Regions from separate parts of the Streptomyces sp. NPDC058637 genome, predicted to be linked through region 4. Evidence: riboswitches for the same ligand, from Rfam matches in the RefSeq annotation. Region 4 holds a riboswitch; each other region holds the start of a gene.
What was found. Region 4 has a riboswitch for cyclic di-AMP ahead of ACFWVP_RS32855 (peptidoglycan DD-metalloendopeptidase family protein). Riboswitches for the same ligand answer to the same signal wherever they lie in the genome.

Region 1 (5,659 bases), on a different contig from region 4:
CACACCGCACCCTCGGCGGAGCAGCTCGTGGACGACTGCGCGGGCGGCCGGACCGTCGTGGTCCTGGTGGGCGGCGAGGGCAACCAGCCGCTCACCGACGGACTGGCCAGGCTGGGTGGTTCGGGCCGGGTGCGGATGCCGGACCTGGAACTGCTGCCCGGTTCCTACGACCTGCCGGGCGCCCGGCTGCTGGACCTGGTCCAGGTCATGGACCGCCTCAGGCTGGAATGCCCGTGGGCCTCGCAGAAGACGCACAAGGGCCTCGCGAAGTACGCCATCGAGGAGGCGTACGAGCTGGTGGAGGCGATCGAGGACGGTGACCGCGGGGAACTGCGCGAGGAGCTCGGGGACGTCCTGCTCCAGGTCGTCTTCCACGCCCGGATCGCGCAGGAGGACCCGGACGAGCCGTTCTCGGTCGACGACGTCGCGGCCACGATCGTGGAGAAGCTGATCCACCGCCACCCGCACGTGTTCGGCGACGCGACCGCCGAGACCCCGGAGGACGTCCACGCGCACTGGCTCCGTACGAAGGCGATCGAGAAGCAGCGCGACTCGGTCACCGAAGGGGTGCCGCTGGGACAGCCCGGCCTCGCCCTTGCGGCGAAGCTCGGCAGCCGGGCCCGTCACGCCGGCCTCGACGTCGCGCTTCCCACGGGCGACTCCATCGGATACCAGCTGCTCGCCCTGGCCGTACGCGCCGAGCAGGACGGCACCGACCCGGAGGCCGCCCTGCGGGCCGCCGCCCGCACCTACCGGGACGCGATCCGGGCGGCGGAGGGCCACGCTCCCGCTGCGGATAACGTCGAGGGGTGAACGACAGCCCCGCCGACACCCCCGCCGAAACCCCCGCGCCCGACGCACCCCGGCCCACGCCGGACACGCCTGGGCCGGACGCGCTCGCCGCCCCCGACACCCCGGCGCCCGACAACCCGGCCCCCGGCACCTCGGCGACCGGCACCCCCGGGCCGGAACTCTTCACCTGGGAGTTCGCCACCGACCCGTATCCCGCGTACGCCTGGCTCCGCGAGCACAGCCCGGTACACCGCACCGCGCTGCCCAGCGGCGTCGAGGCCTGGCTCGTGACCAGGTACGCGGACGCCAGACAGGCCCTCGCCGACACCCGGCTCTCCAAGAACCCGGCACACCACGCCGGGTCGGCGAACGCCAAGGGCAAGACGGGCATCCCGGGGGAGCGCAAGGCGGAGCTGATGACGCACCTGCTGAACATCGACCCGCCGGACCACACCAGGCTGCGCCGGCTCGTCTCCAAGGCGTTCACCCCGCGCCGGGTCGCGGAGTTCGCACCGCGCGTGCAGGAGCTGACGGACCGCCTCATCGACACCTTCGTCGAGAAGGGGGAGGCGGACCTCATCCACGACTTCGCCTTCCCGCTCCCCATCTACGCGATCTGCGACCTGCTTGGGGTGCCCCCGGAGGACCAGGACGACTTCCGGGACTGGGCCGGGATGATGATCCGGCACGGCGGCGGGCCGCGCGGCGGCGTGGCCAGGTCGGTCAAGAAGATGCGCGGCTACCTCGCCGAACTCATCCACCGCAAAAGGGAGAATCCCGGCGACGACCTGATCTCCGGGCTCATCCGGACGAGCGACCACGGCGAACACCTCACCGAGAACGAGGCCGCCGCGATGGCGTTCATCCTTCTCTTCGCCGGCTTCGAGACCACGGTCAACCTCATCGGCAACGGAACGTACGCCCTGCTGCGCAACCCGGAACAGCGGATGCGGCTGGAACGCTCACTGGCGGCGGGCGAGACGGACCTGCTGGCCACAGGCCTCGAGGAACTGCTGCGCTACGACGGCCCGGTGGAGCTGGCGACCTGGCGCTACGCCACCGAACCCGTCACCCTGGGCGGACAGCGCATCGCGGCCGGAGACCCCGTCCTCGTCGTGCTGGCCGCCGCCGACCGTGATCCGGAACGGTTCCGCGACGCGGACACGCTGGACCTCGCGCGGAGTGACAATCAGCACCTCGGATACGGGCACGGCATCCATTACTGCCTGGGGGCACCGCTGGCCCGGCTGGAGGGGCAGGCGGCGTTGGCCACACTGCTGCGTCGGCTCCCCGACCTGCGGCTCGCCGCGGAACCTGCCGATTTGCGATGGCGGGGCGGGCTCATCATGCGCGGACTGCGGACACTTCCGGTGCGGTTCGAGCCCGGACACCAGGTCCGAAAAAAATGACACTCTGTCAACTCTGTGACTTTCACGTGATCTCCGCTGCATCGACTTGTGACACACGTTCGAGTACGGCTAGGTTCACCGTTCGACTCACCCGTCACACGTCAGTCACACGGAAGGCAATCCCATGGGCTCCGCGAATGGCAGACACCGCCGCCCTCGTCAGGCACCCGCCATCGTCGTCGCCGCGGGCGTGACGGGATCGGCCATCGCCATCCCGTTGCTCGGTGCGACCGGCGCGCACGCCGCCGACGCCTCGACCTGGGACCGGGTCGCCGAGTGCGAGAGCGGTGGCATGTGGAGCGCCGACCTCGGCAACGGCCACTACGGCGGCCTGCAGTTCTCGCAGGACGACTGGTCGGCCTACGGCGGCACGGCCTACGCGGCCCGTGCCGACCTCGCGAGCCGTTCGCAGCAGATATCGGTCGCGGAGAAGGTGCTGGACGACAAGGGCCCGCAGGCGTGGCCCAGCTGCGCGGTGATCTCCGGACTCGCGCTGGACGGCACACTGCCCGGCGTCGACCCGGGCGGTGAGCCGTCCGCCGACCCCACGGACACGGCCACCCCGTCGGGCGCACCCTCGGTCGAAACGCCGGACAAGAGGGCCGGGGCGGACGAAGCGGACAGGACGGGCAGCAACGGCAACAACGGCAAGACGGACAAGGCCGACGAAGAAGGCAAGTCCGAGTCGTCGTCGTCGCCTTCCGCCACCCCGTCCCCCGAAGCCTCCGAGGCGTCCGGCGACTCGAAGGGCAGTGGCGAGACGAGTGGGAAGCACCGCGGTACACCGGCCCCCGATGCGGGCACCGGGACGGACCTGGAGGACGGGCGCGAGTCCGGACGGCACGCCTCGCGCGGCGACTCCGGGGCCCGCGAAGGCGCGGAGACGGGCGCGGACGGAACGTACACCGTCCGCGAGGGCGACAACCTCTGGTCGATCGCGGACGCGCGGGAGCTGCCCGGTGGATGGCCCGCGCTCTACGCGGCCAACAAGGTGGAGCTGGGCTCCGACCCGGATCTGATCCTGCCCGGCCAGAGTCTCGACCTGGGCCTCCAGGCGGACGCGGAGGATGCCGGGAAGGACGCGCGGACCCCCGCGGAGACCACGGTCGGCAACTGATCAAAAGCGGGAAAACGCCCCAAAATCAGGGGTAGTTCAGAGGCCTATGTCCACTTATGTGTAAGTGAGACATGGGTCTCTTTGCTTGAACTGGCGCGCCTCGTCCGCCCGCTCGGCCCGCATCGCCTCCGACCTGCGGAAACGACCTCGCTCCCTGAGGCGGTAAGTGCTGATTGCCAGTTATGTCCATCTTTGAATGTAGGCGTTGCGTGTGTTTACGGTCTGAACTGCTCGCACCGCGGGCACCTTCGACCGTCACGCCGAATCCTGCCGTCGGCCGAAGGGGACAGACGCGTAAAGCGCCGTAGGCAGGAGCGGGGGACCCAGGTAAGTGCCGGACCCGGCCGTCGGAAGACGGGCGAGGACCGGCTCGGGGTGAAGTCGCCTTTCAGTACGGGCGACCGGGCAACTCACAGGCCCGAACCCGACAGCTCACCTCGTAGGCGTCGGTGAGGAGAACCATGCTGCTTTCGCGCAAGGGCAAGCACCGTCGCCCGTCCAAGGCCGTCCGTATCGCCACCCTGGCCGGCGTCACCGGCGCGGCCGTGGCCGTTCCGCTGATGGGTGCCACCGGTGCCTCCGCCGCCTCCGTCGCCACGTGGGACGCCGTCGCGCAGTGCGAGTCCGGTGGCAACTGGTCCATCAACACCGGCAACGGCTACTACGGCGGCCTGCAGTTCTCGCAGTCCAGCTGGGCTGCCGCCGGCGGCACCCAGTACGCCTCCCGTGCCGACCTGGCCACCAAGGGCCAGCAGATAGCCACCGCGGAGAAGCTCCTCGACCTGCAGGGCCCGGGCGCCTGGGCCTGCGCCGGTGCCGGTGGCCTGACGAACGACGGTGTGGACCCGGGCGTCGACACCGGCTCCGCGCAGAGCGAGGCCGAGCCGAAGGCGGCGGCCCAGCCGGAGCGCAAGGCCGAGCAGCCCGCCAGCCGCAGCGAGACGCGCACGGCCCCCGAGGCCGAGAAGACCGTCACCACCCCGACCGGCGACAAGGTCGAGAAGGGTGACGGCGAGTACAAGGTGAAGGCCGGCGACACCCTCAGCACGATCGCCGGGGCGAAGGACGTCAAGGGCGGCTGGCAGAAGCTGTTCGACCTGAACGACGACATCGTCGAGGACGCCGACCTGATCTTCCCGGGTCAGCAGCTCCACCTGAAGTAGCAGCCGGGTCCCTCCTCCCGGCGGTGCTCCCCGGCCCGGCGCGCTCACCCCAGTGCGCGCCGGGCCGGGGCCTTTTCGGGGGCGTCCGTGAAGGGGACCGTTCAACTGTTGTAGTTACCAGTCAGTAAATTTCTGAGCTTTGCCCGTAATGCGGTCCCTTGGGTCCTTTTTCGTCCCAGGGGACGGGCGGTCGGCCGACGCGGCGGGCCGGGCCGGTTAGGCTCGTGTCGCAAGGCCACAGTGACCCTGCACAACCAGTGTCATATCCCAGAAGGAGATGCCTCGTGCCGTCCATCGACGTCGTCGTAGCCAGGGAAATCCTCGACTCCCGGGGCAACCCCACGGTCGAGGTCGAGGTTGGCCTCGACGACGGCAGCACGGGACGTGCTGCCGTTCCGTCCGGTGCCTCCACCGGTGCGTTCGAGGCCATCGAGCTTCGCGACGGTGACCCCAACCGTTACCACGGCAAGGGTGTCGAGAAGGCCGTCCTCGCCGTGATCGAGCAGATCGGCCCGGAGCTCGTCGGTTACGACGCCACCGAGCAGCGCCTCATCGACCAGGCGATGTTCGACCTCGACGCGACCGAGAACAAGGGCTCGCTCGGCGCCAACGCCATCCTCGGTGTCTCGCTGGCCGTGGCCCACGCCGCGTCCGAGGCCTCGGACCTCCCGCTGTTCCGCTACCTCGGCGGCCCGAACGCGCACCTGCTGCCCGTTCCGATGATGAACATCCTGAACGGCGGCTCGCACGCCGACTCCAACGTGGACATCCAGGAGTTCATGATCGCGCCGATCGGCGCCGAGTCCTTCTCCGAGGCCCTGCGCTGGGGTGCGGAGATCTACCACACGCTGAAGAAGGTCCTGAAGACCAAGGGCCTGTCCACCGGTCTCGGCGACGAGGGCGGCTTCGCCCCGAACCTCGAGTCCAACCGTGCCGCCCTGGACCTCATCATCGAGGCCATCAAGGAGGCCGGTTACGTCCCGGGCCGTGACATCGGTCTGGCGCTCGACGTCGCCGCGTCCGAGTTCTACAAGGACGGCGTCTACGAGTTCGAGGGCAAGTCCCGCTCGGCCGCCGAGATGACCGAGTACTACGAGGAGCTCGTCTCCGCGTACCCGCTGGTCTCCATCGAGGACCCGCTGTACGAGGACGACTGGGCCGGCTGGAAGGTCATCACC
Region 2 (5,659 bases), on a different contig from region 4:
CTTCCTCAGTTCGGCCTGGCGGGATTTGAGGACGGCTAGCTCGTCCTCGGCCCGGGCGCGCAGCTGTGCGACCTCGCCGATCTGCCGGCGTACGCCGTTGATCGCGCCGGCCTGCCGGTCACCGGCCCGGTCCAGGTAGGAGGCCCGCTCCAGGTACTCGTCGGGGTCGGAGGAGAGCGCCAGCCGGACGGCGGGGTCGATGCCGCCGCTGCGGTACTGCGCCGCGGCGAACGAACCGAGGGCGTTGCGCGCGGCGTTGAGGCGGTCGGTCCGGCGCGCGGCCTCGTCGCGCAGCGCGTCGAGGGACTTCGCGGAGGCGGTCGCCTTCTCCTTCGCGCCGTTGTACTTCTCGGTGGCGACCTCGGCGTCGTGGTACAGCCGGTCGACCTTGGCCTTGACCTGGGCCGGGGAGAGCTGGGGCTCGGCCTGGGCGGCGCCTTCCAGGGCGGTGGCGGTCGCCGCCCCGGCGAAGGCGAGGGTGGCCGCGGTGCGGGCAGCAGGCCCGGTGAACAGGCGCTGCTTGGGCTTGCGGTGAGCGGCTTTGCGATGGGCGGCCACGGGGGCGTGGGTCCTTCCGTTCGACTGCCCGCCGGGGGATACCTGCGGGCCCGCCGGGAGTGCGGCGGCGGGCCACCTGGAAAAGGGGGAGTGGCCCGCCGCCGGATCTCCTGGCGGGGTGACCGGGGTGCCGCCCCGGTACGGGTCGGCGGTGAGGAATCGGTCACCTGGGAGGGACGCTAAACCCGAGGCACGGGGAAGAGTCGTAATGACAGTTATTGGCGCGATGTGACGTTTCGGTCTCGTCGAATGACTGGAAAAATCAACCGCAGTCCGGCAATTCGCACCAGGTGTGAACGAATTCGTAAGGAAGTCCTACCTGGCCGAAGAGTGGTGATATGCCCGCGGCTAGGCTGCGGCCATGGACGTACTCATCAATGTCTTCGTGGCCCTGCACATCATCGGTATCGCCTCCCTGCTGGGCGGCTTCCTGACCCAGATGAAGGCCATGGGGGCGGGCACCGCCCGCTTCGTGCCGGCCATGCTGCACGGAGCGCTGACCATGCTGGTGACGGGCATCGCCCTCGTCGGGCTCAACCAGGCCGACGACCAGGCGGTGAACAACGTCAAGATCGGCGTCAAGCTGCTGGTCCTGATCGTGATCCTGGCGCTCGTGTACGTGAAGCGGGACGAGGAGAGGGTCGGCAAGGGCGCCTTCGCCGCGGTCGGCGGGCTGACGGTCGCCAACATCTTCATCGCCACGCTCTGGACCTGAGCCGGCCTCCGGGCCTGAGCCGGCCTCCGGGCCTGAGCCGGCCTCCGGGCCTGAGCCGGCCTCCGGGCCTGAGCCGGCCGCTGTCGTGGGCGGTGCGGCTGTGTCGCGGGCGGGGCGGGCGTACGACTCGTATGCCCGCCCTTCGCGCGCCCGCGTGTCACGCCGGGCGCACGCTGCCGTAGATCGGCATGGAGTAGATCGACTCCTCGCGGACGTTCGCACCGGGCTTCGGCGCGTGGATCATCATGCCGTCGCCCTTGTAGACGCCGACGTGGCTGATGTCGTCGTAGAAGAAGACCAGGTCACCGGGCTGCAGATCCGCCGTGGCCACCCGGGTGCCGGCCTCCACCTGGTCCCAGGTCGTCCGGGGCAGGGTGACGCCCGCGGCCTTCCAGGCGGCCTGGGTGAGGCCCGAGCAGTCGTACGAGGCCGGGCCCGTCGCCCCCCAGACGTACGGCTTGCCGATCTGGGCCCGGGCGAAGGCGAGGACCTTGTCGGCCTTGGCCGCGTAGCCGCTGTCCGAGCCCGTCTCGGAGCCCGTGCCGGAGCCCGTGTCGCCGCCCGTTCCGGTGCCGGAGCCCGCCTCCTCCTCCTTCGAGGCCGCCTCCTCGGCCGCCCGGTCGGCCTCCGCCTTCGCGGCGGCCTGCCGGCGGGCGAGCTCCTTCGCCTTGCGCTCGGCCTCCGCCTCCTTCTCGCGCTCCAGCTCCGCGAGGCGCGCCTTCTCCTCGGCGGTCAGCTCCGACAGCAGCGAGCGGGCCTCGGTCAGCTTGTTCCGCACCTGCTGCTTGCTGGTGCGCAGAGTGGCCTGCGACTCGGTGAGCGTCTCCAGGCTCTTCGTCGCCTCGACCCGCTTCGCCGCGGCCTCGCTCTGCTGCGTACGGAAGTCGGCGACCGCCTTCTGCTGCCGGCTGGTCATCCGCGCCATCAGCTGGTCCTGGTCGAAGTACGCCTGCGGGTCGTCCGCGAGGAAGAACGTCGCCGTCGGGGCGATCGCACCGCCTCGGTACTGCGCAGCCGCGTAGTGGCCCAGCTCCCGGCGCGTCTCGTTGAGCCTGTCGGCCCGCTCGGCCGCGGCCTCCAGCAGCGCGTCGACCTTGGAGCGCTGCTGCGTGGACGCGGTCTTCGCCTTGTTGTACTCCTGCGTCGCCGTGCCCGCCTGGCGGTACAGGTCGTCGACCTTCTTCCGCACTTCCTCGATGCTGGGCCTGGGCTCCGCCGGGGCGGCCGTCGCGCTCTGCGTCGAGAGCAGGGTGACGGAGGCCAGCGCCGCCGTCGTGAGGCCGACGGCCGGGGTGGTGGTGCGTACCCGCGGGCGCGGCTTGCGATGCGATGCCAAGGCAGGCATCTCCTTCCGTGGACCGCCTACCGGGTTAGCTGTCGGGTTCGGGCGGAACGGAAGGCTGCCCTACGGTCCTGGGGAACGGACCGATTCACCCCGGTGCTGCGTGTGGGTCCCCGGTTCCGGCTCCCGCGAGGGCGGCACGGATTCGGCGGGGGTGCCCGCGTGGCGTGGGTCGCCTCGAAGCGGTGACGGGTCACCCGCCGAGCACGCTAGCCAACCCGTGGTGTCCCTGTGAAGGTTGATGTTCGATATGCCCGATACATTTCCGTGACCTTTCCGGACCGGCTGCCCGCCGGGCGGCGACGGACCCCGGATTCCTACGCACGGTGCGCGGCCCGTCTCCGTACGCGTACGGATTTCGGTCCTCGTTCGGAATGCGGCCCCGGGTTGTCGGTGCGGCGGCCTAGACTCGACCAGCGATGAGCAGCCTCTTTGACGACAGTTTCCTGACCGGCCTCCAGCAAGCGGACGAAGGCCCCCCGCCGCCCCCCGAGGGCCACGCGCCCGAGGCGGTGCCGGAGGGGCTGTTCGAGGACGTCTTCGACACGCCCCCGCCGCCGCGTGACGCGTACTACCGCGACGGCGCCCCGCGCCCGGTCGTCGACTCCGCCGCGCTGCTCGACGGGCTGAACACCGAGCAGCGCGCCGCCGTCGTGCACGCGGGCTCTCCGCTGCTCATCGTCGCCGGGGCGGGCTCGGGCAAGACCCGCGTGCTGACCCACCGGATCGCCCACCTGCTGGCCGAGCGCGGGGTGCACCCGGGGCAGATCCTGGCGATCACCTTCACCAACAAGGCCGCCGGTGAGATGAAGGAGCGCGTCGAGCAGCTCGTCGGGCCGCGCGCCAACGCCATGTGGGTCATGACCTTCCACAGCGCGTGCGTGCGGATCCTGCGCCGCGAGTCCAAGCTCCTCGGCTTCACCTCGTCGTTCTCGATCTACGACGCCGCCGACTCCAAGCGGCTGATGGCGCTGGTCTGCCGTGATCTGGACCTCGACCCGAAGCGCTACCCGCCGAAGTCGTTCACGGCGAAGGTCTCGAACCTGAAGAACGAGCTGATCGACGAGGAGACCTTCGCCGGTCAGGCGAGCGACGGTTTCGAGAAGACGCTGGCGCAGGCCTACGCGCTCTACCAGGCACGGCTCCGCGAGGCCAACGCCCTGGACTTCGACGACATCATCATGACGACGGTCCACCTGCTCCAGGCGTTCCCCGACGTCGCCGAGCACTACCGCCGCCGCTTCCGGCACGTCATGGTCGACGAGTACCAGGACACCAACCACGCGCAGTACACCCTCGTACGCGAGCTGGTGGGCCCGGCGGGAGAGGCCGACGCCCCCGGCGAGCTGTGCGTCGTCGGTGACGCGGACCAGTCGATCTACGCCTTCCGCGGCGCGACCATCCGCAACATCCTCCAGTTCGAGGAGGACTACCCGGACGCGAAGACGATCATGCTGGAGCAGAACTACCGCTCCACGCAGACGATCCTGTCCGCGGCCAACGCCGTCATCGAGCGCAACGAGAGCCGCCGTCCCAAGAACCTCTGGACGAACGCCGGCGCCGGCACCCGGATCACCGGCTACGTCGCCGACACCGAGCACGACGAGGCGCAGTTCGTCGCCGACGAGATCGACCGGCTGACGGACGCCGGGGACGCGAAGGCGGGCGATGTCGCCGTCTTCTACCGCACGAACGCCCAGTCCCGCGTCTTCGAAGAGATCTTCATCCGCGTCGGGCTGCCCTACAAGGTCGTCGGCGGAGTGCGCTTCTACGAGCGCAAGGAGGTCAGGGACGTCCTGGCCTACCTCCGGGTCCTCTCCAACCCCGAGGACACCGTCCCGCTGCGCCGCATCCTCAACGTGCCGAAGCGGGGCATCGGCGACCGGGCCGAGGCGATGATCGACGCCCTGTCGCTGCGCGAGAAGATCTCCTTCCCGCAGGCGCTGCGCCGCGTCGACGAGGCGTACGGCATGGCGGCCCGTTCGTCGAACGCCGTGAAGCGGTTCAACACGCTGATGGAGGAGCTCCGCACGATCGTGGAGTCCGGCGCCGGCCCGGCGGTCGTGCTGGAGGCCGTCATGGAGCGGACCGGTTATCTCGCCGAACTCCAGGCGTCCACCGACCCGCAGGACGAGACCCGCGTCGAGAACCTTCAGGAGCTCGCGGCCGTCGCCCTCGAGTTCGAGCAGGAGCGTGCTGAGGAGGAGGGCACGGGCACGCTCGCCGAGTTCCTGGAGAAGGTCGCGCTCGTCGCCGACGCCGACCAGATTCCCGACGAGGACGAGGACGGTTCCGGTGTCGTCACCCTGATGACGCTGCACACCGCCAAGGGCCTCGAATTCCCGGTGGTGTTCCTGACCGGCATGGAGGACGGCGTCTTCCCGCACATGCGCGCGCTGGGTCAGGTGAAGGAGCTGGAGGAGGAGCGTCGGCTCGCCTACGTGGGCATCACCCGTGCCCGCGAGCGGCTGTACCTGACCCGGGCCTCCATGCGCAGCGCCTGGGGACAGCCCTCGTACAACCCGCCGTCGCGGTTCCTGGAGGAGATCCCGGACCAGCACCTGGAGTGGAAGCGCAAGGGCCCGATGGCGGCTCCGGCGGGACCGACGTCGGGGATCACCTCGTCGCTGTCCTCGTCGCGCGCCAGGTCGGGGCCCTCGGGCTTCGCGACCCGGCGGACGGCGGACAAGCCGGTGGTCACCCTGGTGGCGGGGGACCGGGTCACGCACGACCAGTTCGGCCTGGGAACGGTGACGGCCGTCGAGGGCTTCGGCGACCAGGCGAAGGCCACGGTCGACTTCGGCGACGAACGCCCGAAGAAGCTGCTGCTGCGGTACGCGCCGGTCGAGAAGCTGTAGGGCCTGTCGCCCGGGTCCGGATGGGGCCCGGGCTTTCTCGTCGACCGGGCGCGGGTACGGGTACGCCTGCGGATCGTTCGAAGCTCGGATCGTCCAGGGCTGCGGATCGTTCAAGGCCCCGGATCGTTCAGGGCGCGACTCGAGGGCCCGGGTTCGCGCCCGGGCCCTCGATCGATCTCAGGGCTC
Region 3 (5,659 bases), on a different contig from region 4:
GCGGGTCTGCCCTGCTCGTTGATCCGGTCGTAGCGGACGGTGGCGATGAACTCCCCGCCGATCGTGACGGCCAGACCCACCCGGTCGACGTAGTCGTGATGGGTGAAGCGGTGCACGTCCTTGGCCGAGAGACGCGGATACGGGGCGAAGAAGCGGTAGTACTTCGACTCGTCGGAGACCTGCTCGTAGAAGCTGACCAGCCGGTCGGCGTCGTCCGTGGTGATGGGCCTGATCCGCGCGGTGCCACCGTCGCGGAGCACCACGTCCGCCTCCCAGTGATCGGGGTACGCATGGTGCGGACTCTGCTCCGGCATGGGCTCCATGGGCAAAGCCTACGGCCCGTCGCACCGGTAGCGGAGGGTTCGGTGCGCGGGCACGCTGAGGGGGCCGATCGACGGTGGCCCTCCGGGCCGGAGGCCGGGCACAGCAGTACGCACTGCATGAGAGACTGGTCTAGACAACCTATCGACACGTGAAGGGCAGAACCAATGGCTGAGCGCCGCGTCAACGTCGGTTGGGCCGAGGGCCTGCACGCCCGCCCCGCTTCCATCTTCGTCCGTGCCGCCACGGCCTCCGGTGTGCCCGTGACGATCGCCAGGGCCGACGGCTCCCCGGTGAACGCCGCGTCCATGCTCGCGGTGCTCGGCCTGGGCGCGCAGGGTGGCGAGGAGATCGTGCTCGCGTCCGAGGCGGACAACTCCGAGGCCGCCCTGGACCGTCTGGCGAAGCTGGTCGCCGAAGGGCTCGAGGAGCTTCCGGAGACCGTCTGAACCGGCCGGCCCGCGCCGTAATTCTTTCTGCGGCAAAGCCGCGGTACCCCTCGGGGTACCGCGGCTTTTCTGTTCACGGAAGGGCCGAAAGAGCAACGGGGAAAAATGCCCGGTCGATCCGAATCAGGGCAGCAAAAAGAAAGCCCCTCGACAATTACCTTCTTTGTATACGGCGCAATTGTTAATGACGGACGCCCCCGATGTTTACGGCTTGTTGCGAAGTCCTCACCCGCGACGGACCCACCGTGTTCCCCGCCCGGTCCGTGCGGCGCAGCCGGTGTGCGACCGTGGCGCGCTCCGCGTGCTGGGCGGCGATGGTCCTGGCCCGTTCCGCGTCGCCGCGTGCCACGGCGTCCACGAGGGCACCGTGCTCGGCCCAGGAGTCGGCGGGGCGGGCCGGCTGCTCGACCGCGTACATCCAGGCGATCTTGTGCCGCAGCTGGGTGAGCAGCGCGATCAGCGCCGGGCTGCCCGAAGCCTGGGCCAGTGTCTCGTGGAACCAGCCGCCGAGGGAGCGCAGGTCCTCCCCCTCGCCCCGGCGCACCCGCTCCTGCCCCAGCCTGACCAGGCCGCGGAGCACCTTGAGGTGCGCCTCCGTGCGGCGCTGGGCGGCGCGCGCGGCACCCAGGGGCTCCAGGAGCATCCGCATCTCCAGGAGGTCGGCGGCCTCCCGCTCCGTGGGCTCGGCGACGCAGGCCCCGGCGTGCCGACGGGTGACGACGAACCCCTCGGACTCCAGGGTGCGCAGTGCCTCGCGTACCGGGACACGGGAGACCCCGTAGCGACGCGCGAGCACCTCTTCGGTGAGGCGGCTGCCCCGCTCGAAGACACCGGAGACGATGTCGTCACGGATTGCCGTGCATACCGAATGCGCGGGAATGCGCATGTCCGAACCTCCGCCTTAATCCCCGCGAAACGCGGCCGATCGACGCCTGTTCTGTGACTCTATTGCAATCCTCCGCAATTTCCGACGGCAGAGCGGAATCCATGCATATCTTCTGACCGGAAAGCACTTCCGCGGAGCTTCGGCGCGCGCCTCCCCCGGTGGCATGACGAAGGCCCCGGCGGGTGCCGGGGCCTTCGCCGACGGTGTGGCGCGGGGCGGGGTCAGACCTGGAGGCCGTGCGCGCGGAGGTAGGCGACGGGGTCCATGTCGGAGCCGTACTCGGGGGTGGTCCGCGCCTCGAAGTGCAGGTGCGGTCCCGTGGAGTTGCCGGTCGAGCCGGACAGGCCTATCTGCCGGCCGGACGTGACGCTCTCGCCGACCGAGACGCCGATGGAGGAGAGGTGGCCGTACTGGGTGTACGTGCCGTCCGTCATCCGGAGCACGATGTTGTTGCCGTACGCCCCGCCCCAGCCGGCCTCGACGACCGTGCCGGCTCCGACCGCGACGACGGAACTGCCGGACGCGGCCCGGAAGTCCACACCGGAGTGGCTGCCGGAGGACCAGAGAGCACCGCCGGACCTGTAGCCGGTGGTCACCTGGGAGCCGGCGACCGGGAGGTGGAAGGCGTTCAGCCGGGCGCGCTCGGCCGCACGGGTGGCGCGCGCCTCGGCCTCACGGACCTCGGCCGCACGGGCTTCGGCCTTGCGCTCGGCTTCGGCCTTGCGCTCGGCCTCGGCCTTCGCCTTGGCCGCGGCCTTCGCCTTCGCCTCGGCCTCGGCGGCGAGGTCGGCCTGGTACTGCTGGGCCTTCGCCTGCGCGGCGATCTGGTCGGCGAGGGTGGAGTCGATCGCGACGGCCTGGGTCAGGCCGGTGCCGGCCGCGGTGAGGGCCTCGGAGTCCGCGGCGAGGGCCGGGGAGGACACACCGCCGATGACGCCGGTGGTGGCCAGAGCCGCGATGCCGGCGACCCGGGCGCTCCTGCGCGTCAGGCGGCTCGGGGCACGGTGCTTCCCGGTGGCACGGGTGAACGCCATGGAGGGGCTGATCCTTTCCTTCCTTCTCGCCTACCGGGTTAGCTGACGGGTTCGGAGCAGGAAGGTCTCCTACGGACTCCTCCGCCCCGTGCGGGGACGCAGGCATCCGATTCACCCCAGGGACTTCGTGGGTCCCCGGCTCCCCAGGCTCGCGCCTGACGGGGACTCGGCGATGACTGTCCGGCGCCGCGGACGCGGCATATGTCTGGCGGACAGCCGGCCCGACGCTAGGCCGGACGGCTTTCCGACGCCAAACGGATCAGGCCTTTTGTCGCACATCCCACAGAAGATGGGGCGACATTCATCGCGAACACGGACAAACGGGAGGACCCCGGCGAGAACGTCCTCGCCGGGGTCCGGATTGCTCCGATACGTCAGCCGCTGACGACCGACACCTCACCGATCCCGAGCGCCCTGACGGGGTCCGCGATCTGTGCGGCGTCCCCGACGAGGACGGTGACCAGCCGGTCGACGGGGAACGCGTTGACCACCGCGGCGGTGGCCTCCACCGTGCCGGTCTCGGCCAGGCGGGCGTACAGCTGGGCCTGGTAGTCGTCCGGGAGGTGCTGCTCCATCTGGTCGGCCAGGGTGCCGGCGACGGAGGCGGCCGTCTCGAACTTCAGCGGAGCGACGCCCACGAGGTTCTGCACGGCGGTCTCGCGCTCGGCGTCCGTGAGCCCCTCGGCCGCCAGGGTGCGCAGGACCTTCCAGAGGTCGTCCAGCGCGGGTCCGGTGGACTCCGTGTCCACGGAACCGCTGATGGCGAGCATCGCGGCACCGGTCGCCCCGGAGGCCGATCCGGGTGCGGTCGAGCGCAGCACCTGACCGAACGCGCGGACCCCGTAGGTGTAGCCCTTCTCCTCGCGCAGCACTCGGTCCAGCCGGGAGGTGAGCGTGCCTCCCAGGCAGTACGTGCCGAGGACCTGGGCGGGCCACACGCTGTCGTGCCGGTCGGCGCCGATCCGGCCGATCAGCAGCTGGGTCTGGACGGCTCCCGGGCGGTCGACGATGACCACACGGCCGGTGTCGTCCGCGGTGATGGGCGGTACCGGGCGGGACACGGCGGCGTTGCCCGACCAGTCACCGACGGTGTCGGCGAGCAGCGCGTCCAGGTCGACCCCGGTGAGGTCACCGACGATCACGGCCGTCGCGGTGGACGGGCGGACATGCGCGTCGTAGAAGGCGCGTACGGCCGCGGCGTCGATGCGGCGCACCGTCTCCTCGGTCCCCTGGCGCGGGCGAGACATCCGCGCCGTCGCGGGGAAGAGCTCCTTGGAGAGCTGCTTGGCCGCGCGCCGGGCCGGGTTGGCCTGCTCGTGCGGGATCTCGTCGAGACGGTTCCCGACCAGGCGCTCCACCTCGCTCTCGGAGAAGGCGGGTGCCCGCAGCGCCTCGGCGACCAGGCCGAGCGCCTTGGCCAGCCGGGAGACCGGGACCTCCAGGGAGACACGGATCCCGGGGTGGTCGGCGGACGCGTCGAGGGTGGCGCCGCAGCGCTCCAGCTCGGCGGCGAACTCCTCCGCGGAGCGCTTGTCCGTGCCCTCGGACAGCGCACGCGCCATGATCGTGGCAACGCCGTCCAGGCCCTCGGGCTCGGTGTCCAGGGGCGCGTCCAGGAAGATCTCCACGGCGACGACCTGCTGGCCGGGGCGGTGGCAGCGCAGCACGGTCAGGCCGTTGGGCAGGGCGCCGCGGTCGGGTGCGGGGAAGGCCCAGGGCCTGGCCTCGCCTGCGGTCGGCTGCGGGTGGTACTCCATCGCTACTCCAGTCACGGCGGCGTCGCTCACTTGTCGGCCCCCTCGGGCGCGTCGGTGCCGTCCGACTCGTCGGCGTCTGCGTCGACCGGCTCGTACACCAGGACGGCACGGTTGTCGGGACGCAGATGCGCCCGGGCGGCCTCCTGGACCTCCTGCGCGGTGACGTCGAGCACCCGTCCCACCGCGGTCAGGGCGAGCTGCGGGTCACCGAACAGGACGGCGTACCGGCACAGTTCGTCGGCGCGGCCCGCGACCGTACCGAGCCGGTCCAGCCACTCCCGCTCCAACTGGGCCTGCGCCCGTTCCATTTCCTCGGGCGTGGGGCCCTCGGCGGCGAACCGGGCGAGCTCCTCGTCGACGGCCGCCTCGATCTGCGGCACCTCGACGCCACCGGACGTCTTGACGTCCAGCCAGCCCAGCGAGGGCGCTCCGGAGAGCCGGAGCAGCCCGAACCCGGCGGCCACCGCCGTACGGTCGCGGCGGACCAGGCGGTTGTGCAGGCGGGACGACTCGCCGCCGCCCAGCACGGTCAGCGCCAGGTCCGCGGCGTCGCACTCACGGGTGCCGTCGTGCGGCAGCCGGTAGGCGGCCATCAGGGCGCGCGCGGGGACCTCCTCGTGGACCACTTCGCGCAGCTGCTCACCGATGGTGCCGGGCAGCGTGCCGTCGCGCGGCGGCTGCTTGCCGTCGTGGGAGGGGATCGAACCGAAGTACTTCTCGATCCAGGCGAGCGTCTGCTCCGGGTCGATGTCCCCGACCACGGAGAGCACCGCGTTGTTCGGCGCGTAGTACGTGCGGAAGAACGCCTGCGCGTCGTCCAGCGTGGCGGCGTCCAGGTCGGCCATCGACCCGATCGGCGTGTGGTGGTACGGGTGGCCCTCCGGGTACGCGAGGGCCGTGAGCTTCTCGAACGCCGTGCCGTACGGGACGTTGTCGTACCGCTGGCGGCGCTCGTTCTTCACGACGTCGCGCTGGTTCTCCATGGACTCCTCGTCGAGCGCGGCGAGCAGGGAGCCCATCCGGTCGGCCTCGAGCCACAGGGCCAGCTCCAGCTGGTGCGTGGGCATCGTCTCGAAGTAGTTGGTGCGCTCGAAGCTGGTGGTGCCGTTGAGGGAGCCCCCGGCCCCCTGCACCAGCTCGAAGTGGCCGTTCCCCTTGACCTGGCCGGAGCCCTGGAACATCAGGTGCTCGAAGAGGTGGGCGAGGCCGGTA
Region 4 (5,659 bases):
AGAGGGCTCACAGGGGGAGCAGGTCGGGGCGCTTGGCCTCGACGTGGTCACCGGAGGACTCGCCGCGCAGACGTCGTCCGATCCACGGCACGAGGTACTCACGCGCCCAGTGGATGTCGTCGCGCCGCACCTCGATCGTCCTGCGCTGTACCTGCGGCGGCCACATCCGGTCGGGGTCGGCCGGTACGTCGAGTCCCAGGACCTGGGCGGCACGCAGCGCGACCCGGGTGTGCCCCTCGGACGAGAGGTGCAGCCGGTCGTCGTCCCAGGCGCGGCGGTCCTGCACGGACCGCAGCGACCACAGGTCCAGGACCGGGCAGTCGTAGCGGTCGGCGATGGACCGGACGTGGGCGGTGTACGTGGCGATCTTGCCTCGCAGGTGCCGGAGTACGGGGACGTGACGGGTGTCGAAGCCGGTGGTGACCATGACGGTGCCGACCGCCTGCGTCAGTTCGGCGACCGCGCGCTCGAAGCGTTCCGCCACGTCGTCCGGGTCGGAGCCGGGCCGGATGATGTCGTTGCCGCCCGCGCAGAAGCTCACCAGATCCGGTGCCAGCTCCTTGGCGCGGGGGACCTGTTCCGCGACTATCTGGTCGAGGAGGCGTCCGCGTACGGCGAGATTGGCGTACCGGAAGTTCCCGTGCGGGCCGTCCGCGGGACCTACCACCGCTCCGGGGACCGGGAGCTGGTCCGCGAGGAGGACCGCGAACCGGTCCGCCCAGCCGAGGAGCCTCCCGTCGGGGCCGGGGTCCCCGACGCCTTCGGTGAAGCTGTCGCCAATCGCTGCGTACGACCCGATGATGCCTCGTCGTGTGTTTCTCGAATCGTCTGCCACAAGCGCATATCCTGCACCTTCGATTGTGACCTACGCGACCGTAATAGGGGGTTGACGGGTGGTGAGAAAGACCACCCGGTCAGGTTTTGGTAAAGCCGGAATAAGAAGAGGGGCGGCGCGCAGTCGCGCACCGCCCCTCTTCTTCACGCCATTCGGAGACGCTCACCTGAAGTCGCTCATCCGAAGATGCCGGACGCGGACGCTCGGATGGAGACGCTCGGATGGAGACGCTCAGATGGCGACGCCGTGCGAGCGCAGGTACGCGATCGGGTCGACGTCGGAGCCGTAGCTCGGGCCGGTGCGGACCTCGAAGTGGAGGTGCGGGCCGGTGGAGTTGCCGGTGGAGCCGGAGAGGCCGATCTGCTGGCCGCCGGTGACGGTCTGGCCGGCGGAGACACCGAGCGAGGACAGGTGGGCGTACTGGGAGTACATGCCGTCGCTGTGCTGGATGACGACCTCGTTGCCGTACGAACCGCTCCACCCGGCCGAGACCACGGTGCCCGGGCCGATGGACCGGACGCCGGTGCCGGAGGCGGCCTGGAAGTCGGAGCCGGTGTGGTAGCCGCTGGACCAGCTGGCGCCGGAGGCGCGGTACTGGGTGGTGACGTTGGCGTCGGCGACGGGGGCGGCCCAGCCGGAGCTGTTGCCCGCGGAAGCGGCGGTGGAGTCGGAGGTGTCGGCGGTGTCGGTCGCCTTTACGGCCTTCTCGACCGGGGCGGCGGCCTTGGGCGCCGACTCGGCCTTCGAGGGGGTCGCCTCGGACGGCGCGGCCTTGGGCGCGGACCGCTCGGCCGAACCGGACGCCTTGGCGCCGAGGGTCAGCTTCATGCCCGGGAAGATCAGGCTCGGGTCGTCGCCGACGACGTCGCGGTTGTCCTTGTACAGCTTCTCCCAGCCGCCCTTGAGCTTCTGGTCGGCCGCGATCTTCGACAGGTAGTCGCCGGAGACCACGGAGTAGGTCTTCGGAGCACTCTGCTTCTTCGCCACCGAGGCGGCGGGCGCGCTGTGGGCGGCGCTCGCGGCGGACTTGGCGGCAGGCGCGGCCTGCTCCGCCGCGTGGGCGCCGGTGGCGCCGATCAGCGGAAGGGCGAGAACGGCGCCACCGGTCCCGGCGGCGAGGACGCCTCGGGTGATGGGGCCGGTCTTCGTACGACGGTGCTTACCCTTTGCGGGCATGGGGAGTTCCTCTCCGGCGCCTACGAGGTGAGCTGTCGGGTTCGGACTGGAGATGCCCGGCCGCGCTGGACGCGACTTGACCCCGAGCCGTTCCGGATCCCTCCGGCCGGCGGCTTACCTGGTTCCCCCGTTCCTGCCACACGTTGGTCGGTGCGGATTCCGGGCGGCGGCAGGATTAGGCGTTCCGTCCGGATTGACCGTGACCGTAAGCGAGCCAGGACGCCGGGAACAAGCCGCCGGTTGCGAACCGGAATCCGCTCTTCATTTCCCGCCGGGAATTACGGTCACACTCCGTGGATTACGGATCTTGGCTTTCCGCGCGGCGTCCGGAATACCCGCCCGCGGTTCCGCCACACACCGTCACGGATATGATCCCGCTCACCTGCCCGACCCATCTCCCATGCAAGCAGGGCATGTTCTGCCAAATGCATCAATACGGACATTGCTCGATTTCGTCCTCTTTCGCGCGGACCTGAAAACAGGGCGGCGGCCGAGACGGTTGTCCGATGAACGCATGTCGTATCGTCGCGAGCGTGGCCTCGTCGGCGAGCCGCGCCGACGCCAGACACTCCAGGAGTCCTTGTGACGCAGCTGCCAGAGGTTCCGTCGACCGACATCGAGCTGACCGGTGTCCGCAATTTCCGCGATGTGGGCGGGCTCCCGACCACGGACGGCGGGAAGGTCCGGCACGGACGCCTCTACCGCAGCGGCCACCTGGCGCACGCCACCGAGGCGGACGCGGCCTTCCTCGCCGGCCTCGGCCTGCACACGGTCTTCGACTTCCGCAACGCGGCGGACCGCAAGCTCGACGGTCATGACGTGGAACTGCCCGGCGTCCGGAATGTCAGCATTCCACTCTCGGACCCGGCCGACGGCGCCGAGTTCTGGCGGCTCGTGCGTGACGGGAACATCCAGCAGCTGCGATCGATCCTCGCCGGCGACAGGGGGACGGACCGCATGATCGCCTCGTACCGGTCGATCATCAAGGACCGCACGGCCGAGCACAGCCGGGTGCTGCACGCACTGGCCGAGGACAGCGTCCCCGCGCTCATGCACTGCGCCGCGGGCAAGGACCGGGCGGGCCTGTCGATCGCGATCTCGCTGCTGGCCGTCGGTGTCGAGAAGGAGGCCATCGAGGCCGACTACCTGAAGTCCAACGACGCGCACCGGCGCTACAAGGTGCGGCGCAGCGACACCTCTTCGGCGGGGATGTCGGAAGAGGTGATGGAACTGCTCAATCCGCTGTTCGGCGCGCACTCCGACTACCTCGACGCCGCGTTCACGGCGATCGAGGACACCTGGGGCGGCACGGAGCGCTACCTCACGGAGGGCCTGAAGCTTGCCCCCGCGACGCGCGAGAAGCTGCGCGAGCGCCTGGTCGAGGGCGCCTAGGGCCTCTCGTTCGGATCAGGCCGGGGCAGGGAGCGGGGCCGGCATGATCCGAACGAGAGGCCGGCCCCGGGCCGGCCGGCCGTCGCGCCGGGCGGGTCAGCCTTTGCCCGCCACGGTGAACAGGATGAAGAGGAAGGCCGCGACGACGTGCCCGGCCACCAGGTAGGCGAAGAGCCGGATGACCACGCCTCGGGGCATCTTCCGCTCCTGCGTGTCCTTACCCTCGGGCCTGCGCGGAGTGAGAGGGTCATAGTTGGATGAATCAGACATGAGAGTCCTCTCTTTCGACCGCTCGGGCCGAGGGGACGAAGGGTCTACGGAGTGGTGGAGCGGGGCGGGGCGGGGTTCACCCGCGGTGGACCTCGCCGCCCAGGCACAGCTCGGCGGCGGGACTCTGCAACAGCGTGTGGACGAAGAGCAGCCGCACACCGCCACGGTCGAGCGCGGCGATCCGGTGCGGGGTGAGCGAGTCGAAGTGCGCGCTGTCACCCGGGTCGAGGTCGTGCACGGTCTCCCCCAGGGCCACCCGCAGCCGCCCGTCGAGGACGTACAGCCACTCCTCGCCGGGATGGACGCGTACGAGATCGCTCTGGGCTCCGTACGGGACGCTCACCCGCAGCGCCTGCATGGCGCGGCCCGAGGCACCGGCCTGGTGGTACAGCCAGCCGTCGGCCTCCGCGCCGCCACCGCCCGAGGAGCCGCCCGAGGAGCCACCGGAAGACCCCTGGGAGATACCCGCGGAAGAGGCTCCCCCGGAACCCCCTCCGAAGGGGATCCCTCCGAAAGGTCCTCGCGGCGACCCGCCGACGGCGCCGCCGCGCACGATCGCGTCCCGCTCGGGCGGCATCTCACCGAGGAGCTCGGAGACCGTCGTACCATAGATGCGGGCAAGTCCGAGCAGCATGGGCAATGAGGGCTGCCTGCGGCCCGTTTCGAGCCTGGAGAGATGGGCCGGGGAGAGCCCGGCCCGCCCGGCGGCGGTCTCCAGGGTGAGACCTCGGTTGCGGCGCAGGTCACGCAGGCGCGGCGCGACCCCCGGCACCTCGTCGGCCACCCCTCCTTCGGGAGGATTCATGCTTCCATTGAGCCAGGATCTTTCCTCTCGGGCAAATTTTTTGCCTGAGAGGTAAAAAGCCCTGATGCGCCGTGGAGCGCCCTGGAGCAGTCGTGCTCACCGGTTGGCGACCGCCTGTTTCACCAGGGTCCTGCCGAAGTCCCACATCAGCCCGCCCCCGCTGTGCGCGTCGTCCATGACGGCCGTGAAGGCGGTCACGAAGCGGTCCACCTCCCGCTCCCCGATGACCAGTGGCGGAATCAGCTTGATGACCTCCATATGGTCGCCGGAGACCTGCGTGAGGATGTGGTGCTTCTGCAGCAGCGGCACCACCACCATCTGGGCGAAGAGGCCCTTGCGGGCGGCCTGGAGCATGGTCCATCGGCTGCGGAGCTTCAGCGAGGAGGGCCGGCCGAACTCGATGCCGATCATCAGGCCCCGCCCGCGGACCTCATGCAGCAGCTCGTAGCGGCCGACGAGTGCGGCGAGCCGCTCCCGCAGCAGATCACCGGTGCGGCGGGCGTTCGCGACCGTCTCCTCGTCCTCCATCACGGCGAGCACCGCGAGTCCGGCCGCCATGGCCTGGGCGTTCGATCCGAAGCTCGCGGAGTGGACGAGGACCCGGTCCATGGAGGAGTAGACGCGCTTGAAGATCCAGTCCTTGCCGAGCGTCGCCCCGACCGGCACGTAGCCGCCGGACAGCGCCTTGGCCACGCAGACGAGATCGGGCTCGACACCGTCCTCGTGCTGGTAGGCGTAGAAGTCGCCGGTCCTGCCGAGCCCGGTCTGCACCTCGTCGGCGATGAGCACCGCCTTGTGCCGGTGCAGCAGCTCCTGCGCGGCCCTCAGGAAGCCCGGCGGTGAGGCGTGGACGCCCTTGCCCTGGATCGGCTCGACGACCAGCCCCGCCACGTCGCCGCGCTTCAGCTCGCGCCGCAGGGCGTCCAGGTCGCCGAGCTCGATCGCCGTGTCGGGGAGCAGCGGTGCGAAGCCGTCCCGGAATCCGGACTCGCCGTTGACGGAGAGCGAGCCGGTTGTCAGCCCGTGGAAGGCGTGGTCGCAGTAGAGGACACGTGGCTTCCCGGTCGCGTACCGGGCGAATTTCAGGGCGGTCTCGACCGCCTCGGTGCCGCTGTTCCCGAAGAACACCCGGTCCAGGTGCGGGCTGTGCGCCAGCAGCCGTTCGGCCAGCAGTCCGGGCA

Region 1: linked by a shared signal. The riboswitch ahead of ACFWVP_RS13675 (transglycosylase family protein) and the one ahead of ACFWVP_RS32855 (peptidoglycan DD-metalloendopeptidase family protein) in region 4 are both predicted to bind cyclic di-AMP.
Region 2: linked by a shared signal. The riboswitch ahead of ACFWVP_RS07150 (NlpC/P60 family protein) and the one ahead of ACFWVP_RS32855 (peptidoglycan DD-metalloendopeptidase family protein) in region 4 are both predicted to bind cyclic di-AMP.
Region 3: linked by a shared signal. The riboswitch ahead of ACFWVP_RS18020 (M23 family metallopeptidase) and the one ahead of ACFWVP_RS32855 (peptidoglycan DD-metalloendopeptidase family protein) in region 4 are both predicted to bind cyclic di-AMP.

The regions. Positions count from the first base shown of each region.
Region 1 is NZ_JBHXRD010000011.1:87,686-93,344, reverse strand. Features, by position in the region: gene ACFWVP_RS13690 (nucleoside triphosphate pyrophosphohydrolase) at 1-813, shown strand, start outside; partial or broken gene ACFWVP_RS13685 (cytochrome P450) at 810-2,220, shown strand; gene ACFWVP_RS13680 (transglycosylase family protein) at 2,326-3,318, shown strand; cyclic di-AMP (ydaO/yuaA leader) riboswitch at 3,609-3,779, shown strand; gene ACFWVP_RS13675 (transglycosylase family protein) at 3,780-4,481, shown strand; gene eno (phosphopyruvate hydratase) at 4,766-5,659, shown strand, end outside.
Region 2 is NZ_JBHXRD010000005.1:199,085-204,743, forward strand. Features, by position in the region: gene ACFWVP_RS07140 (NlpC/P60 family protein) at 1-558, opposite strand, end outside; gene ACFWVP_RS07145 (hypothetical protein) at 920-1,273, shown strand; gene ACFWVP_RS07150 (NlpC/P60 family protein) at 1,431-2,618, opposite strand; cyclic di-AMP (ydaO/yuaA leader) riboswitch at 2,617-2,776, opposite strand; gene pcrA (DNA helicase PcrA) at 3,035-5,473, shown strand; gene ACFWVP_RS07160 (peptidoglycan DD-metalloendopeptidase family protein) at 5,658-5,659, opposite strand, start outside.
Region 3 is NZ_JBHXRD010000016.1:52,024-57,682, reverse strand. Features, by position in the region: gene ACFWVP_RS18035 (GNAT family N-acetyltransferase) at 1-323, opposite strand, end outside; gene ACFWVP_RS18030 (HPr family phosphocarrier protein) at 489-770, shown strand; gene ACFWVP_RS18025 (GntR family transcriptional regulator) at 952-1,656, opposite strand; gene ACFWVP_RS18020 (M23 family metallopeptidase) at 1,878-2,690, opposite strand; cyclic di-AMP (ydaO/yuaA leader) riboswitch at 2,704-2,872, opposite strand; gene ACFWVP_RS18015 (M16 family metallopeptidase) at 3,065-4,447, opposite strand; gene ACFWVP_RS18010 (M16 family metallopeptidase) at 4,474-5,659, opposite strand, start outside.
Region 4 is NZ_JBHXRD010000050.1:31,876-37,534, forward strand. Features, by position in the region: gene ACFWVP_RS32850 (SGNH/GDSL hydrolase family protein) at 8-835, opposite strand; gene ACFWVP_RS32855 (peptidoglycan DD-metalloendopeptidase family protein) at 1,067-2,011, opposite strand; cyclic di-AMP (ydaO/yuaA leader) riboswitch at 2,016-2,187, opposite strand; gene ACFWVP_RS32860 (tyrosine-protein phosphatase) at 2,594-3,403, shown strand; gene ACFWVP_RS32865 (DUF6126 family protein) at 3,500-3,673, opposite strand; gene ACFWVP_RS32870 (helix-turn-helix domain-containing protein) at 3,750-4,478, opposite strand; gene ACFWVP_RS32875 (aspartate aminotransferase family protein) at 4,575-5,659, opposite strand, start outside.